3 regions of the Variovorax sp. H27-G14 genome follow, and region 3 is predicted to be linked to each of the others. Evidence: riboswitches for the same ligand, from Rfam matches in the RefSeq annotation. Region 3 holds a riboswitch; each other region holds the start of a gene.

What was found. A riboswitch is a leader RNA that binds a small molecule or an ion and turns the genes downstream of it on or off. The one in region 3 is predicted to bind cobalamin.
Region 1: another riboswitch for cobalamin. It lies ahead of VLK31_RS09505 (TonB-dependent receptor); the one in region 3 lies ahead of VLK31_RS07415 (TonB-dependent receptor domain-containing protein).
Region 2: another riboswitch for cobalamin. It lies ahead of VLK31_RS09305 (energy-coupling factor ABC transporter permease); the one in region 3 lies ahead of VLK31_RS07415 (TonB-dependent receptor domain-containing protein).

The regions. Positions count from the first base shown of each region.
Region 1 covers NZ_JAYLVN010000003.1:113,276-118,328, forward strand. The annotation lists gene VLK31_RS09500 (TetR/AcrR family transcriptional regulator) at 1-427, shown strand, start outside; cobalamin riboswitch at 507-787, shown strand; gene VLK31_RS09505 (TonB-dependent receptor) at 933-3,083, shown strand; gene VLK31_RS09510 (ABC transporter substrate-binding protein) at 3,182-3,997, shown strand; gene VLK31_RS09515 (FecCD family ABC transporter permease) at 3,994-4,986, shown strand; gene VLK31_RS09520 (ABC transporter ATP-binding protein) at 4,983-5,053, shown strand, end outside.
Region 2 covers NZ_JAYLVN010000003.1:69,734-74,786, reverse strand. The annotation lists gene cobW (cobalamin biosynthesis protein CobW) at 1-737, opposite strand, end outside; gene VLK31_RS09305 (energy-coupling factor ABC transporter permease) at 913-1,590, opposite strand; cobalamin riboswitch at 1,851-2,135, opposite strand; gene VLK31_RS09300 (hypothetical protein) at 2,174-2,437, opposite strand; gene VLK31_RS09295 (hypothetical protein) at 2,562-2,966, shown strand; gene ybaL (YbaL family putative K(+) efflux transporter) at 2,999-4,705, opposite strand.
Region 3 covers NZ_JAYLVN010000002.1:398,475-403,527, reverse strand. The annotation lists gene VLK31_RS07425 (bifunctional adenosylcobinamide kinase/adenosylcobinamide-phosphate guanylyltransferase) at 1-435, opposite strand, end outside; gene VLK31_RS07420 (cobyrinate a,c-diamide synthase) at 419-1,822, opposite strand; gene VLK31_RS07415 (TonB-dependent receptor domain-containing protein) at 1,879-3,795, opposite strand; cobalamin riboswitch at 3,881-4,139, opposite strand; gene VLK31_RS07410 (ClcB-like voltage-gated chloride channel protein) at 4,195-5,053, shown strand, end outside.

The sequences.
Region 1 (5,053 bases), on a different contig from region 3:
GCCGCTGCTGGAAGAGTGGGACAGCGCACTGCGCATCCTGAAGGCCGACACCGAGCCCGCCGTGGCACTGCGTGCCTACGTGCAAGCCAAGCTCAAGCTCGGGCGCAAGAACCCGCTGGAGGCGCGCCTGTTCGCCAACGAGGTGGTGCGCGGCGGCACCTTTCTTTCGGCCGCCGACCGGGCCCACATTGCCAAGAGCACGGCGGCCAGCATCGAGGTGTTCGAGGCCTGGATGGCGGCCAAGAAAATTCGCACCATCGACCCCCGGCACTTTCTGTTCATGCTCTGGGCCGCAACCCAGTTCTATGCCGACTACGAACCCATCGTCAACGCCGTGCTGCAGGTGAAGAAGCTCACCGCGGCGCACTACGACCAGGCGCTCGAAAGCATCGTGTCGACGGTGCTCGGCGGCGTGCTGCTGGACTGACGACGCACTGATTGCGCACTGACGGTCCCTATAATTCCGCCCCTTTGCGCAGCAGTTCTTCCTGGGGACGTGCTGCCGCGCAATTCAACGGTTCGAAGGTGCCCCCGCCAGCCACATGGCCACGGGGGTTAAACGGGAAGCAGGTGCGCCGCGTCGCTCAGACATGGCAATGCCTGCGCTGCCCCCGCAACGGTAAGCGGATCTGGAACCCCCTGTGTGCATGCCTGCATGGCATGCGCAGCCACTGCGCCTTCGGGCGTGGGAAGGCAGGGTGTTCCGCCTGGGTGTGCGCTGCAAAAAAGCATGCGACACCCTGGCAATTCGCAAGCCCGGATACCGGCCTTCGCAATCGCCTTCGGACGCTGCGGGAGTGCGTTTGTCCGGGTCGGCAGGTGCCGCGTGCCTTTGTGCGTGCGCGCTTTTGCCGATGTCGTGCAGGTGTTTTTTCTTTGGCGTTCGCTTCTGTGAAACGGTCCGCGGGCGTGCGGGCCACAAGGAACAACGCGTGCGCGATCACCTCGGCCTTCAGGCCCTCTCCGGCCCCCACACCTCCCTCATCGGCGCGAGCCTGCTGCTGGCGCTCTCCGGCGCCTCCGCGCAGGAAACGAAGGCCGCCGATGCGCTGCCCACGCTCACGGTCAACGAGAAAAAAACCATCTCCACCGCCACCCGGCTAGAAGCCGATCCGCTGCGCATTCCGTTCACCACCTACTCGGTAGAGCGCGCGCAAATGGACGCCATGGGCGCGGTCACGCTGGAAGACACCCTGCGCACCGTGCCGGGCCTGCAGTTCGGCACGCAGGGCAACTACTACACGCGCTTTGAAACGCGCGGCCTGCGCGACACGCAGGACGTGCTGGTGCTCATCGACGGCGTGCCGCTGCGCCAGTTGCAGGGCAATGCCGACATCACGCTCATCGCGCCCGACCTGGTGGACCGCATCGAGTTCATCAAGGGGCCGGCCTCGGCGCTGTACGGCAAGAACGCCATTGGCGGCGTGGCGCAGTTCTTCATGAAGCCCGAGCGCGCCGGCGGCAGCGTGAGCACCACGCTCGGCAGCTTCGGGCGCAAGGACGCGAGCGTGCGCTACCGCTGGGACTTCGAGCGCGGCAACCTGTACATCGGCGCGGCCAACAACGACTACAAGGGCTTTCAGCGCGACGCGGGCCGCGCGCAAACGGCGGCCGTGCTGGGCGGCGACTTTGCCGTCACCAACAGCTGGACCACGGGCTTTCAGATCTACGACTCGCACGTGCGCGGCGACCGTGGCTCCATCGTGCCGCTGCAGTACGGCAAGCCGATGTTCGCCATCACCTCGCGCGACAACTACGGCATACCTGATTCGTACGTGGTGGGCGACTACCAGTCGATCGCGTGGAAGAACAAGGTCGACTTTGGCGGCGGCTGGTCGCTCAACCACCTGAGCAGCTTCTCGCGCTACGACCGCTTCTTTGCCGGCGGCATCACCATCGTGCCGCCGCCCGCGGCGGTGAACAAGGGCTACTCCGAAAGCGACACCTCCGACCGCGGCGTGTTCCACGACGTGGCGCTGACCTGGCTCACCGGCGGCAAGCGCTGGAGCAACGAGCTGCAGGTGGGCGTGAACCTGGAGCGCGGCTGGCAGAACCTCGACTCGCCCACCTTCACCAACGCACCCACGTACCGCGGCCCGTTCTACAACGTGCCGGTGACCAACGTGCGCAACGACCCGCGCGGCATTCGCGGCGCCACCACGTTCTCGCGCTTCGACCAGGATGTGCGCAGCTTCTACCTGCAAGACCGCCTCGAGTGGGACGCCTTCGGCATCACCGCCGGCCTGCGCCACGACAAGTTCGAGCAGACGCTGGGCCGCTCCGGCACGCAAGTGATTTCCGCGCAGGAGGGCAGCCGCACCAGCCCGCGGCTGGGCGCCGACTGGGCCTTCTCGCGCAATGCAACTGCCACGCACGCGGTGTTCGCCAACTGGAGCGAAGGCTTCCGCCCGCAGGCCGTGGCGCTGAACACGCGCAACAACGTGGTGGTGCCCGACATTCTTCGTCCCGAGCTCACGCGCAGCAAAGAGGTGGGCGTGAAGGGCCGCGCGGCCAACGAGGCCTGGGCTTATCAGGTGAGCCTGTTCGAGGCCGAGAAGGTCGATGGCCAGCGCGCCTACCGCAGCGGGCCCGACTCGTTCGTGTTCAGCAACGCCACCTCGCGCGCCAAGGGCATCGAGTCTTCGGTGCAGCTGCAGCTGTCGCAGCACTGGAACGGCTACCTGCACTACACGTGGCAAGACGCGCGCCTGAAAGACTTTCAAACCTACACCGACAGCGGCGCGCGCAGCACCAACTTCGGCGGCTACCGGGTGCGCATGTCGGCGCACAACATCGCCGGTGCGGGCGTGACCTGGGCGCAGGGGCCGTGGTCGGTGACGGGCACGGCCAACTACGTGGGCAGCCGCTACCTGCGCGACAACGTGGTCAACCCGCAGAAGCTGCCGGGCTACCTGCTGGCCAATGTGGCGGTGAGCTACAAGGCCACGCCGCAGCTCACGCTGCAGGCCGGGGTGAACAACCTGACGAACAAGTACTACATCGGCGACGACCTCTCGGCGCAGGACGCCGGCAACGCCGGAGCACCGCGCACCTTCTTCGCGCGCGCCCGCTACACCTTCTGAGCGCGATGAAGCGGCGAACGATGCTGAGGGGAATGGCGCTGATGACGACCGGGTTAAGTGCTTCACTGGCGTTCGCCGCTGAAGGGTTCCCGCGTGAAGTGACCGATGCGATCGGCCGCCGCGTGCGCATCGCGGCGCCGCCGCAACGCATCGTCGTCGTGTTCCCCAGCAACGTGGAGCTGGCCTGGGCGCTGGGGCTGGAAGACCGCGTGGTCGCCATCGGCGGTCGCGTGCGCTGGCCCGAGTCGGCACGGGCCAAGCCCAGCATCGGCGGCGCGCTCGGCTACTCGGCAGAGGCCGTGGCCGCCTACCGGCCCGACCTGGTGGTGGTGACGCCATCGCACTACTCGGCATTGAGCCTGGTGGAGGCCTTCGAGCGGGTGCAGGTGCCGTCGGTGGTGCTGGCGCATCCTGATTTGCCTTCGCTGTTGCGCAACATCGATCTGCTGGGGCGCGCGACGGGCGCCGACGAAGCCGCGCGTGCCTTGCGCACCGGCATGGAAGGGCGCCTGCAGGCCATCGCAGGCAAGGTGGCCGTGTCGCCGCGACGCAGCGTGTACCTGGAAACGGCCGCTGCCGCGCGCGGCGCCTTCCAGACCATGGGCACGGGCCACTACGCCAACGACGCGCTGCAGTGGGCCGGCGGGCGTAACGTGTTCGCCGACCTGCAGGGCTCGCAGCAGGTGAGTGCCGAAGCCATCTTTGTGCGCGACCCCGACGTCATCATTTCGCTGCAGCAGGTGCCCAAAGACGCCGCGCTGATCGCCGAACGGCCGGGTTGGCACAGCCTGCGCGCGGTGAAGAGCGGGCGTGTGGTGGTGCTGGAGCGCAGCCACAAGCTGATACCTGGGCCGCGGCAGATCGAGGCGGTCGAGCAGTACGCGCGGGCGTTGCATCCGGAGCTGTTTGCATGAACGATAGAAAGCGCGTTTCAAACGTGACGTTGTGGCTGGTGCTGGGCCTTGCCGCAGTGATGGCCGTCACGCTGGCCTTGAGCATCGGCGCGGGCACGGTGTGGCCCACGCGCTGGTTTGCCAGCGGCTCGCTGGACGCGGAACTGGTGCGCGTGTGGCGCGCGCCGCGCGTGGCGGGCGCCTTCTTCGTGGGGGCCTGCCTGTCGCTGGCGGGGCTGGTGTTTCAGGGGGTGTTTCGCAATCCGCTGGCCGAGCCTTATCTGCTGGGCAGCGCGAGCGGCGCGGCCGTGGGCGCGGCCATTGCGTTGCTGCTGCCGGCCTTTTTGCCGCCCGCGTTCAGCCTGCCGTTGCTGGCCTTTTTGGGCGCGTGGGGCGCGAGCTGGCTGGTGCTGCTGGTCGGGCGGCTCGGCGGTGAATGGCAGGCCGGTCGCCTGCTGCTGGCCGGCGTGGCGCTGGCCGCCATTCTGGCGGCGCTGCGCAGCCTGATCCTCATGGTGTACGGGGACGAGTCGACCAACCTGCGCGCGGTCATCTCATGGCAACTGGGCGGCGTGCAAACGCCCACGCCCGGCGAGGTGGCGGTGCTGTTCGCGGTGCTGGCCGTGCTGGTGCTGCTGGTGCGCTCGCTGGCCTACGGGCTCGATGCGCTCGGCATGGGCGAAGACACCGCACACAGCATGGGCGTGCGCGTGCCGCGCTTTGCGGCATGGGCGGTGCTGGTGGCCTCGCTGGCGACCGCGCTGGCCGTGAGCTGGGGCGGGCTCATCGGCTTTGTGGGGCTCATCGTGCCGCACGTGCTGCGCTGGTGGATCGGCCCGCTGCATGCGCGCCTGGTGCCCGCCTGCGCGGTGGCCGGCGGCATCTTGATGGTGCTGGTCGACGGCGTGGCGCGTGCCGCGCTGGCGCCCAGCGAAATTCCAGCGGGCCTGCTCACGGCGCTGATCGGCGGGCCGTTCTTTCTGGCGCTGCTGCTGTGGAGGCGGGCATGAGCGATGCGCTGGCTTTTGAAGACGTCGGCGTATGTGTCGGGCGTCGCTTGCTGCTCGACGGTGTGAG
Region 2 (5,053 bases), on a different contig from region 3:
TCGCGCAGGTGAATGCTGGCCTCGGCCGCGCGGCCCTGGCCCAGCAGCAGCGCGAGCGGCAGCTTGCCTTGGGTGGCGGCAACGATCTTCACCTCGGGCGGCAGCTCTTCGCGCACCAGCGCCTCCACTTGCGCGCGCGCGGCGTCGTCCATCAGGTCGGTCTTGTTGAGCACCACCAGGTCGGCGGCGGAGAGCTGGTCTTCGAACAGCTCGTGCAGCGGCGACTCGTGGTCGAGGTTGGGGTCGGCGCGGCGGGCTTCGTCCACGGCCGCGGGGTTGGCGGCGAACTGGCCCGATGCGGCAGCCGGGCCATCGACCACGGTGACCACCGAATCGACGGTGAAGATGTTGGCAATGTCCGGCCACTGAAAGGCCTGCACCAGCGGCTTGGGCAGCGCGAGGCCCGAGGTTTCGATGAGCACCGCGTCGATGTCGCCGCGCCGTTCGGCCAGCTGCAGCATCACGGGCAAGAACTCTTCCTGCACGGTGCAGCACACGCAGCCGTTGGCCAGCTCGTACAGGGCACCTGCGCGCTCGTTGCCGTCGTCGTCGCAGCCGATGCCGCAGCCGCGAAGAATTTCGCCGTCGATGCCAAGCTCGCCGAACTCGTTGACGATCACCGCGATGCGGCGGCCCTCTGCGTTGCCGAGGATGTGGCGCAGCAGCGTGGTCTTGCCGCTGCCGAGAAAGCCCGTGACGATGGTGACGGGAATCTTGGCGTTGCTTGTGGGGGTCATGGGAATGTTCTTTCAGGCGCCGAGGGCGAACAGATGGCAAGAAGCCAGCAAAGCGAGGGGTCAACGCGAAGCAGGCGCCCAGCGGCACGCCAGCTTCGAATTTTCCAGAGGATGCGCCGCAGTCCCCAGACGTGCCCGGGACCGCGGCAAGAAGGCAACAGAGACGAAGCCGGGCTCAGACGCCGCCGTACAAGCGGTGCTCGACAAAAACCGAGCCCTGCAGCCGGCGCCAGCCCTTGGCCGCGGCCAGCACGCCCAAGTCGACCAGCGGCTCGACCAGCACGACCGTCATGTAGGCGGCGCCGAAGCTGGCGATCTGGCTCAGGTTCTCCAGCCCCGTGCCGCGCCCGTAGAGCGCCCAGAAGCCGACCCACACCACAATGCCGCCCTGGTAGGCCACCGACAGCTTGAAGGCCTGCTGGTAGCTCAGGTCCACATAGGCCACGTTCTGCGGAATGATCCGGCGCGCCAGCGCGGCCGTGGCGAACAGCGGCACCAGCAAGGTGGTGACGTTCATGCCGAACTGCGGCAGATCTTGCGGCTCGAAGAACAGGCCTTGAATGAGCAGGCCGCCCGCCAGCCCGATGGCCGCGGGCGCCAGCCCGAACACCAGCAGCAGCGTGGTGCCCAGAATCAGGTGCACCTCGGACACGCCCACCGGGTGGTGCGGCAGCAGCTCGAAGAAGCAGAACACCAGCGCCATGGCAATGGCCGAGCGCAGCACCAGGGCGGCGGGCCCGTCCTTCATGAGGGTGTCGAAGGCCACCTTGCCGGTGTATGCGAGTGCAGCGGCCGCCGTGGCGTAGCTGAGAAAAATCTTGGATCCGTCGACAAGACCGGGTTCGATGTGCATCGCGCACCTCCTGAATTGCACCGAGGTGCGAAAGTTGATTGTTGGTTCATGGGCTGGCTTGCGCAAGCCCCTTCGAGGCGGCCGCGCACCCCAAAGCCGTGCGGCGTGGCGCCCGTGTTGTTCGACCCATGTGACCTCTGCTGCGGCCCGCGTCCCCGCAGGTTCCTGACCGATGAAGGACGCGAAGGGAGAGGCGAAGGGACTGCCACGGTGCGCGCAAGAGCGCGAGGCGGCAGGCCCGAACGCGCACTCCCGCTGCGTCCGAAGGCGGTTGCGAAGGCCGGTATCCGGGCTCGCGGAGCGCCGTGGTGTGCTGCATGAAGCATGCACACCGCGACCGAAACCCTCGCCTTCCCATGCCCAGGCACAGTGGCTGGCGATGCCTTTCAACAGAAGGCTCGCGCGAGAGGGTTTCCAGATCCGCTGACCGTTGCGGGGGCAGCGCAGGCTTTGACGCGTCACTGACGACGCGGCGCACCTGCTTCCCGTTTAACCCCTGGGCCATGTCATATGGCGTGCGGGGCACCTTCGAACCGTGGTGTCTGGCGCAGCCGATGAACATCGGCGCGCCAGACGGGCGGGATTATAGGGAGCCGAGGCCCGAGCCGGGGCCAGCGCCGGGGCCCGAGCTGGGGCCGGAACCGAGCATGCGCCGCATCACGGCCACGCCGGCCACCAGGGCGTTCGAGTAATTGGCATAGGCCTCGAGCGCGGAGTCGATGGGCACGTACACATGGGGGGCTTCGCCCGGCGCCGCGCCGCTGTCGACCGCCTCCATCACCACCCAGTAGAACTCGCCCGGTTCCAGTTCGTGGACCGTGAGTGCGATGTTCCGGGAAGAAGGCATGGGCTTTAAGCGAGGGGGCTCCACAGTCAATGGGTGGCGCAAAGGTCCGGTTGACAGCCCAGGGCTTCTCCTACATGGCAGGCCCCGCGCAAGACCTACGGTTTGCCCAACATATGGAGGCAGCATGAAACCTTTCAGTCTCGACCCCAGCATGCGCGCGACCCTGGGCGGCGCGTTCTACCCGACCGGCTACTCGATGGTGCTGTTCGCGAATGCGCATGACGCAACCCGCGTGGGCCAGCGCCTGATCGACGAGGGCATGAGCGGCGACGACATCTTTCTGATTCCGCCAGAGGCCGTGCTCTCGCAGATCGCGCCCACGGTGGAGGCCGCGGACGACCCGCTGCCCTCCGCCGGCACCGAAGGCGCGACTGTGCGGGCCTACACCAAGCTCGCACAGGAAGGCCACACCGCGCTTCTGGTGAAGACCGACGACAGCGACGCAGCTGAACGCCTGATGGTGGCTGTGCGCACGGTGCCCTATTCCATTGCGCAGCGCTACCGCGCGCTGGTGATCGAAGACCTCTGACATTGCAGAGCCGCGCGGGCTCTGGTCTTTTTTCAGGCCGGCACGGCAATCGACACGGCGCGCTGCACCACGTCGCGCGCCATGGCCTGAGCAAGTTCATGCTCGCCGAGGAACACGGTGGCCGAGGTTTCCTGCGTGAGCAGGCGTGCTTCTTGTTCGTTGTGGCTGCGAATCACGGTCTGGATGTTGGGGTTCAGCGTGCGCGCGGTTTCCATCATCTGGCGCACGTTCAGCGCGTCGGGCGTGGCCACCACCAGCACACGGGCGCGCGCAATGTGCGCCTGAATCAGCACGGCCGGGTCGGCCGCATCGCCCCACACGGCAGGCGTGCCGGCTTCGCGCAGCTTCTCGACCAGCTCGCGGTTCTGGTCGGCCACCACATACGGAATGTCGTGCGCATCGAGCTCCTGCGCAATGCGCCGCCCGACGCGGCCGTAGCCCACCAGCACCACCTGGCGTGAGAGGTATTTAGCCTCCGTGGTCGTCGGCAGCTCGGCCAATGGGTCGTCACGCGATTCCAGCCCGCGCGCAAAAGATGAATGGGCGTGCAGCCATTTCTGCATCGGCACGATCAGGCTGAACCACAGCGGGTTGGTGGCAATGGAGATGAGCGCGCCCGCCAGCACCAGGCTCTGCCCTTCCACCGGCAGCAGGCCCAGCGACACGCCCAGCCCGGCCAGGATGAACGAGAACTCCCCGATCTGCGCCAGGCTGGCGCTGACCGTGAGCGCCGTGCCCAGCGGGTAGCGAAACACCAGCACCAGCGCGCAGGCCGCAATCGACTTGCCCAGCACGATGACCAGCACCACCGCCAGCACCTGCAGCGGCCGCTCGATGAGCACCGACGGGTCGAACAGCATGCCGACCGACACGAAGAACAGCACCGCAAAAGCGTCGCGCAGCGGCAGCGACTCTTGTGCGGCGCGGTGGCTGAACTCGGACTCGCGCATGACCATGCCGGCAAAGAAGGCGCCCAGTGCAAACGACACGCCGAACAGTGCGGCCGACGCAAAGGCGATGCTCACGGCCGCGGCCACCACGCACAGGGTGAACAGTTCGCGCGAGCCGGTGCGCGTGACCTGCCAGAGGATCCACGGGAACACGCGCCGTCCCACGACCAGCATGAGCGCCACGAAGCCGCCGACCTGCAGCAGCGTGAGGCCCAGGGTTTGCCACAGCGGATCGGCCGGGCCGGCTTGGGTGTTGTGGCCGCCTAGCGTGCTGGCCAGGGGTGGCATGAGCACGAGCACAAGCACCATGGCAAGGTCTTCGACGACGAGCCAGCCGATGGCGATGCGGCCGGTGAAGGAGTCGAGAATGCCCAGGCTTTCGAGGGCGCGCAGAAGCACGACGGTGCTGGCCACGGACAGCGCGAGCCCGAACACCAGCGCCGCGCCGGGGCTCCAGCCCCACCACATGGCGAGGCCGCCGCCTAGCAGGGTGGCGACGGCGATTTGAGCGAGGGCGCCGGGGAGTGCGATCTTGCGCACTGCGAGCAGGTCGTCCAGTGAAAAATGCAGGCCCACGCCAAACATGAGCAGCATGACGCCGATTTCGGCAAGCTGTGCGGCGATGCTGGCGTCGGCCACAAAGCCGGGTGTGAAGGGGCCGATGATGACGCCGGCGAGCAGGTAGCCGACGAGGGCTGGTAGTCGAAGTTTGGCCGCCAGGAACCCGAACACGAGGGCCAGCCCCAGGCCGGCGGCAATCGTGTTGATGAGGGAAACGCTGTGGGGCATCGTTGCATTTTGCAGGAACGATGTCTGTCCCTTCGTGTCAGCCGGCCAATCTTTGGCCGACGATTTACGGCTCTTTGTTCAGGGGTCTTTGTTCGGGGCTCTTGGTTTGCGCTCTTGTTCAGGGCGCGTGCACAGGCCGCCGGGTACTCCCCTCCGCGAATGTCCCCCGGGGCTTCGCCCCTCCTCCTTTATTTCGCTGCGGGGAGCACCCGACGCCCTGTGCCCGTGGACGCGCCGCTGGTGTTCCGCTGATCAACGACTGCTCCTGATAACGCTCACGAGGGTGGGGTGCCTTGCGCAGCGAAATAAAGGAGGAGGCCGCAGGCCGGGGGACATTCGCGGAGCAAG
Region 3 (5,053 bases):
CGCATCGCGCAGGGCCGCCAGCAGCAAGCCGGCGTGCGTGGCCGGGGTGCGGGTGGCGGGGCGCGCGTCTTCGCAGGGCATCGGCATCATCAGGTTGGTGAGCCACAGCGTGAGGCAGTCGACGACCACCAGCGTCTCTGGCGTGCTTTGCGTGACGATGGCGCGCGCCAGCTCGATGGGCTCCTCGATGGTGCGCATGCCCGGCAGGCGCTCGGCGCGGTCGGCCTGGTGGCGCACGATGCGCTCCAGCATCTCGTCGTCGTAGGCCTGCGCGGTGGCGATCATCACGGCGCGGTGCCGGGGCGCGGCGGCGAGCCAATCGATGGCGCGTTGCTCACCGCGGCGGGACTTGCCGCTTTTCTGTCCGCCGAGGATGAATTCGTGCGAGCCAGTCGTCGCGCTGTGGAGGGGCTTGGGCTTAGTCGACAGTGGCATGGCGCTCCAACTCGATGGGCATGGCGCTGAAAAGGCAGGCGGTGGCCTGCGGGCTGGACGCGAACCATGCATGGAAATAGCTCGCGCGCACCGGGCCGTGCACATACAGCGCCTCGCCGCTGCGCGCGCCCACGGCCTGCGTGAGGCCGGGCCGGGCGGTGTGGGCTGCGGGGGGCAGCGGCGTGTCGGCGAGCGAGTAGTGGAAGGTGTGGCCGCGCAGCGTGTGCATGTGCGACCTGTGCGTGCCCAGCGTGAGCTGCTGCGGGCCCAGGCCGGCCAGCCGCTTCTGCATGCTGACCTTGCCGGGCAGCAGGCCCCACATGCGGTGCGTGCGAGGCACATGCCCATGGTCTTGTGCGCTGTCTTGCGCGTTGCCTTGCGTGGCGAGCTCGTCGAACAGCGCCATCATGCCGCCGCATTCGGCCCACACCGGCTTGCCGGCCGCGACATGGGCCACCAGCGCGTCGCGCATCGGCGTACATGCAGAGAGCGCCTCGGCATGCAGCTCGGGGTAGCCGCCGGGCAGCCACACGGCGTCGCATGCGGGCAAGGCATCGCCGGCGAGCGGCGAGAAAAAGGACAGCCGCGCACCCAGTGCGGTGAGCACATCCAGGTTCGCGGGGTAGATGAAGGAGAACGCCGCATCGCGCGCAATGGCGATGGTGCGGCCGGCCAAAAGAGGCGGCACGGCGGGGTCGGCTGGATCGATGCCATCGCCTGCAACCGGCTCGAAACTGACCTGCGGCAATTGCGCCACCGGCATCAAGCCCAGCGGCGTAGTGGCCAGCACATCGGCCACAGCATCGAGCCGCGCCATCGCGTCGTCCAGCTCGGTGGCCAGCACCAGCCCCAGGTGCCGTTCAGGCAGCGTGAAGCCCGCGTCGCGCGGCAAGGCGCCCAGCCACTGCGCGGGCTCGCGCAGCGCGTCTTTCAGCATGCCCGCATGCCGCTCGCTGGCCACGCGGTTGGCCAGCACGCCGGCCCAGGGCAAGCCGGGTCGAAAGTTCTGCAGCCCGTAGGCCAGCGCCCCGAAGGTGCCGGCCATGGCGTGCGCATCGATCACCGCCAGCACCGGCAGGCCGAAGCGCACGGCCAGATCGGCCGCGCTGGGCGTGCCGTCGAACAGGCCCATCACGCCCTCCACGATCACCAGGTCGCACTCGCGCGCCGCGGCGCGCAGGCGCGCGCGGCAGTCGGCCTCGCCGGTCATCCACAGGTCGAGCGAGTGCACCGGTGCGCCGGTGGCAAGCGCCAGCCAGTGCGGGTCGAGAAAGTCGGGCCCGCACTTGAAGGCACGCACGCGCCGGCCCTGGCGCGCGTGCAGCCGCGCGAGCGCGGCGGCCACGGTGGTCTTGCCTTGCCCGGAGGCAGGCGCGGCCACCAGCACCGCGGCGCAGGTGGCTGCAACGGCGTCGCCGGTGCCGTGGGGGGTCGGGGCTTTTTTTACTGAGGGGTCCACTTGAGGCCGACGTACGCGGTGCGGCCGGCATTGGCGTAAAGCCGCGCGTACTGGTAGTCCTTGTTGCCCACATTGTCGAGGCGCGCCACCAGGTTCAGGTCGCGCGTGATCTTGGTGCTGGCCGACAGGTTCAGCAGCGTGTAGCCGCCCAGCTTCACGGTGTTGGCCGCGTCGTCGTAGCGCTGGCTCGAGGCCTGCACTTCGGCGCCCAGCGTCCAGCCCGCCACGCGCCAGTCGGCACCCACGGTGCCGTGGCGCTTGGAGCGGCGTGCGAGCAGGTTGCCGGTGGCGGTGTCCCTCGGGTCCTGCACGTCGAACGAGGCACGCAGGGTGACGTCGCCGAAGCGCTGGCTGGCCGACAGCGTGGCGCCTTGCAGCGTGGCACGGTTCACGTTGGTGTAGCAACCGAAGCTGGAGGCGCAGCCGGTGGCGGTGCCGACGAAGTTGATCAGGTTGCGCACGCGGTTGCGGTACACCACGATGCCGGCGGTGGTGTCGGCTTGGGCGTAGTTCATGCCCAGCTCCACGTTCTGGCTGGTCTCGGGGCGCAGCGTGGACACGCCGTATTCGCTGAAGCGCTGGTACAGCGTGGGCACGCGAAAGGCGGTGCCGGCCGAGGCGGTGAAGCGCAGCGCGGGCGTGATGGCGTAGCCGTAGGCCGCGCTGCCGGTGGTCTTGCCGCCGAACTCGCTGTCCTTGTCATGGCGCGCGTGCAGTTGCAGCGAATGCGGGCCTTGCACGAAGCCGTAACCCAGCGAAAGCGCGTCCTGCGAACGGTCGCGCGACAGCAGCTTGGCCGAGGTGGTGGCCGCGTTGACGAGAGCGTCTTCGCGGCGCTCGAAGGTGGCCGTCACCAGGTGCGGGCCAAAGCGAAATTCGTTCTGGAACAGGTAGCCGCGCAGGTTGGTTTCGGTGCGGTAGAACGAAGGCTGCGTCTTGTACACGGTCTGCGAGTCAGTCACCTGCAGGCGGGTGCTGTAGATGTCGTTCCACTTCGAAGACCAGGTCAGGCCCGCGGTGCGCAGCGTGTTGTTCGCCTCGTCGTCGCGGAACTGAATGGGCAGCTTGGTGCGGTAGGACACGGTGGCGTCGTAGCCGGCCGTGGTGTCGCTGGTGAGCAGCGTGGCGTCCAGGCGCTGGTCGGGCGTGAGCTGAAAGCCCAGCTTCACATTGCCCGAGGTGCTGTGGTAGCCGTCGCGGTCGGGGCTGGTGAAGCCGTCCTTGCTGGGGGTGCGCTTGTCCACGGGCTGCACGTTGAAGCCCTTGCTTTCTTCATGCGCCACGCCGAACGAATAGTCGAACAGACCCGACTTGCCGCTCACGCCGCCTTCGATGCGGCGCAGTCCCTTGCTGCCGATGCCGATGCCCGCGTAGGGGCGCACGCCCTCTTCGCCGCGCCGCGTGAAGAGCTGAATGACGCCGCCAATGGCGTCAGAGCCGTACACCGCGGCGGCCGGGCCGCGCAGCACTTCGATGCGGTCGATCTGCGACAGCGGAATGCCTTCCCAGCCGGCGCCGCCGGTGGATTGCGAGTCGATGCGCACGCCGTCCAGGTACACCGCCGTGAAGCGCGTTTCCGCGCCGCGGATGAACAGGCTGGTGGTGTTGCCCACGCCGCCGTTGCGGCTGATCTCGATGCCGGGCAGGCGCGCCAGCACGTCTGCCACGCCGGTTGCGCCGCTGCGCTCGATGGCCTGGCGATCGACCACCGACACGTCGCCCACCAGTTCCGACAGCGCCTGCGGCGTGCGGTTGGCGGTGACCACCGTTTCGCTCAGGGCGGGTGCCTCCTGGGCATGGACGAGGCCGCCAAATGCGCAAGCCAGTGCCAGTGGCAAGCAAGCGAGGCGAACACGGCGCGCAGGTGCGCGGCCGCTGGAAAAGCAAACGTGGGAAATCATTGAATGGACCGAACGAACGTCTATACCCCTCGCCGGCCTCCCCGCCAGCGCCATGGGCACCATGGCCACCCCATGCTTCGATGCATGCGGCAGCCGCCTTGTTGGCCGGTATCCGGGCTGGCAGAACAACCCCTACCGCCTTCCCAGGCACCTGTTTCAGGGCGCCCAGTGGCTTGAATGGAAAGGGGTTGGCGCCTTGCGGCGCCGTCTGCTTGACCGTTGCGGGGGCAGCGCAGGCGGCTTCGGCCGGGTACCGACCTGAGGTCGGGGGGCGTTCACTCCTGCTTCCCGTTGAACTGCGCCGTGTGAACCACGCCGCGAGCACCAACGGCCGGCATTTTAGGCCCAGAGATCCAGCTTTAAGTCGAAAGTTGCGCACCGCCGCTAACATCGGCGCCCATGATGCGGCCCGCCTCGGTATTTTTGAATCTTCGTTCGGCGCTGCAGCGCATGCTGGGTGGTTCCGGCTGGCAGTCGATGCTGCTGTGGGCCATCGTAGCGGGGCTGCTCGGTACCCTGGCCACCGAACTGTTTCGCGCGGCGCTCTATCACTTCGAGCACCTGCTGCTCGGCCCCGGCGACGGGCTGGTGGCCATGGCCAAGCGCCTGCCATGGTGGGCGCGCGTGGCCTGCCCCACGCTGGGCGGGCTGGTGGCGGGCGGGTTGCTGGTGCTGGCCAAGCGCGTGGCGGTGCGCAGCGCCACCTCCGACTACATGGAAGCGATCGTGCTGGGCGACGGGCGCATTCCGGTGGCGCAAACGCTGGTGCGCAGTGCGTCGTCGCTGGTGAGCATCGGCACCGGCGGCTCCATCGGGCGCGAAGGCTCGATGGTGCAGCTGGCCGCGCTGGCGGCGTCGCTGCTGGGGCGCGTGTTTCGTTTTCCGGTCGAGCGGCTGCGTCTGCTGGTGGCCTGCGGCGCGGCGGCAGGCCTCACCGCCGCCTACAACGCGCCCATTGCGGGCGCCTTCTTCGTCGCGGAGATCGTGCTGGGCTCCATTGCCATGGAAAGCGTGGGGCCGATCATCATTGCGTCGGTGGTCGCCAACGTGGCGATGCGCTCACTGCCCGGCTACCAGCCCCCCTACAGGATGCCGGCCTTCCCCGAAATTCACGGCACCGAGGTCGTGCTGTTCTGCGTGCTCGGCGTGCTGCTGGGCTTTGCAGCCATCGGCTTCCTGCGCGCGCTGCAGGGCAGCCGCGCGCTGTTCTCGCGGCTGCCGCTTGCGCTGCCTTTGCGGCTGGCGCTGGGCGGGCTGG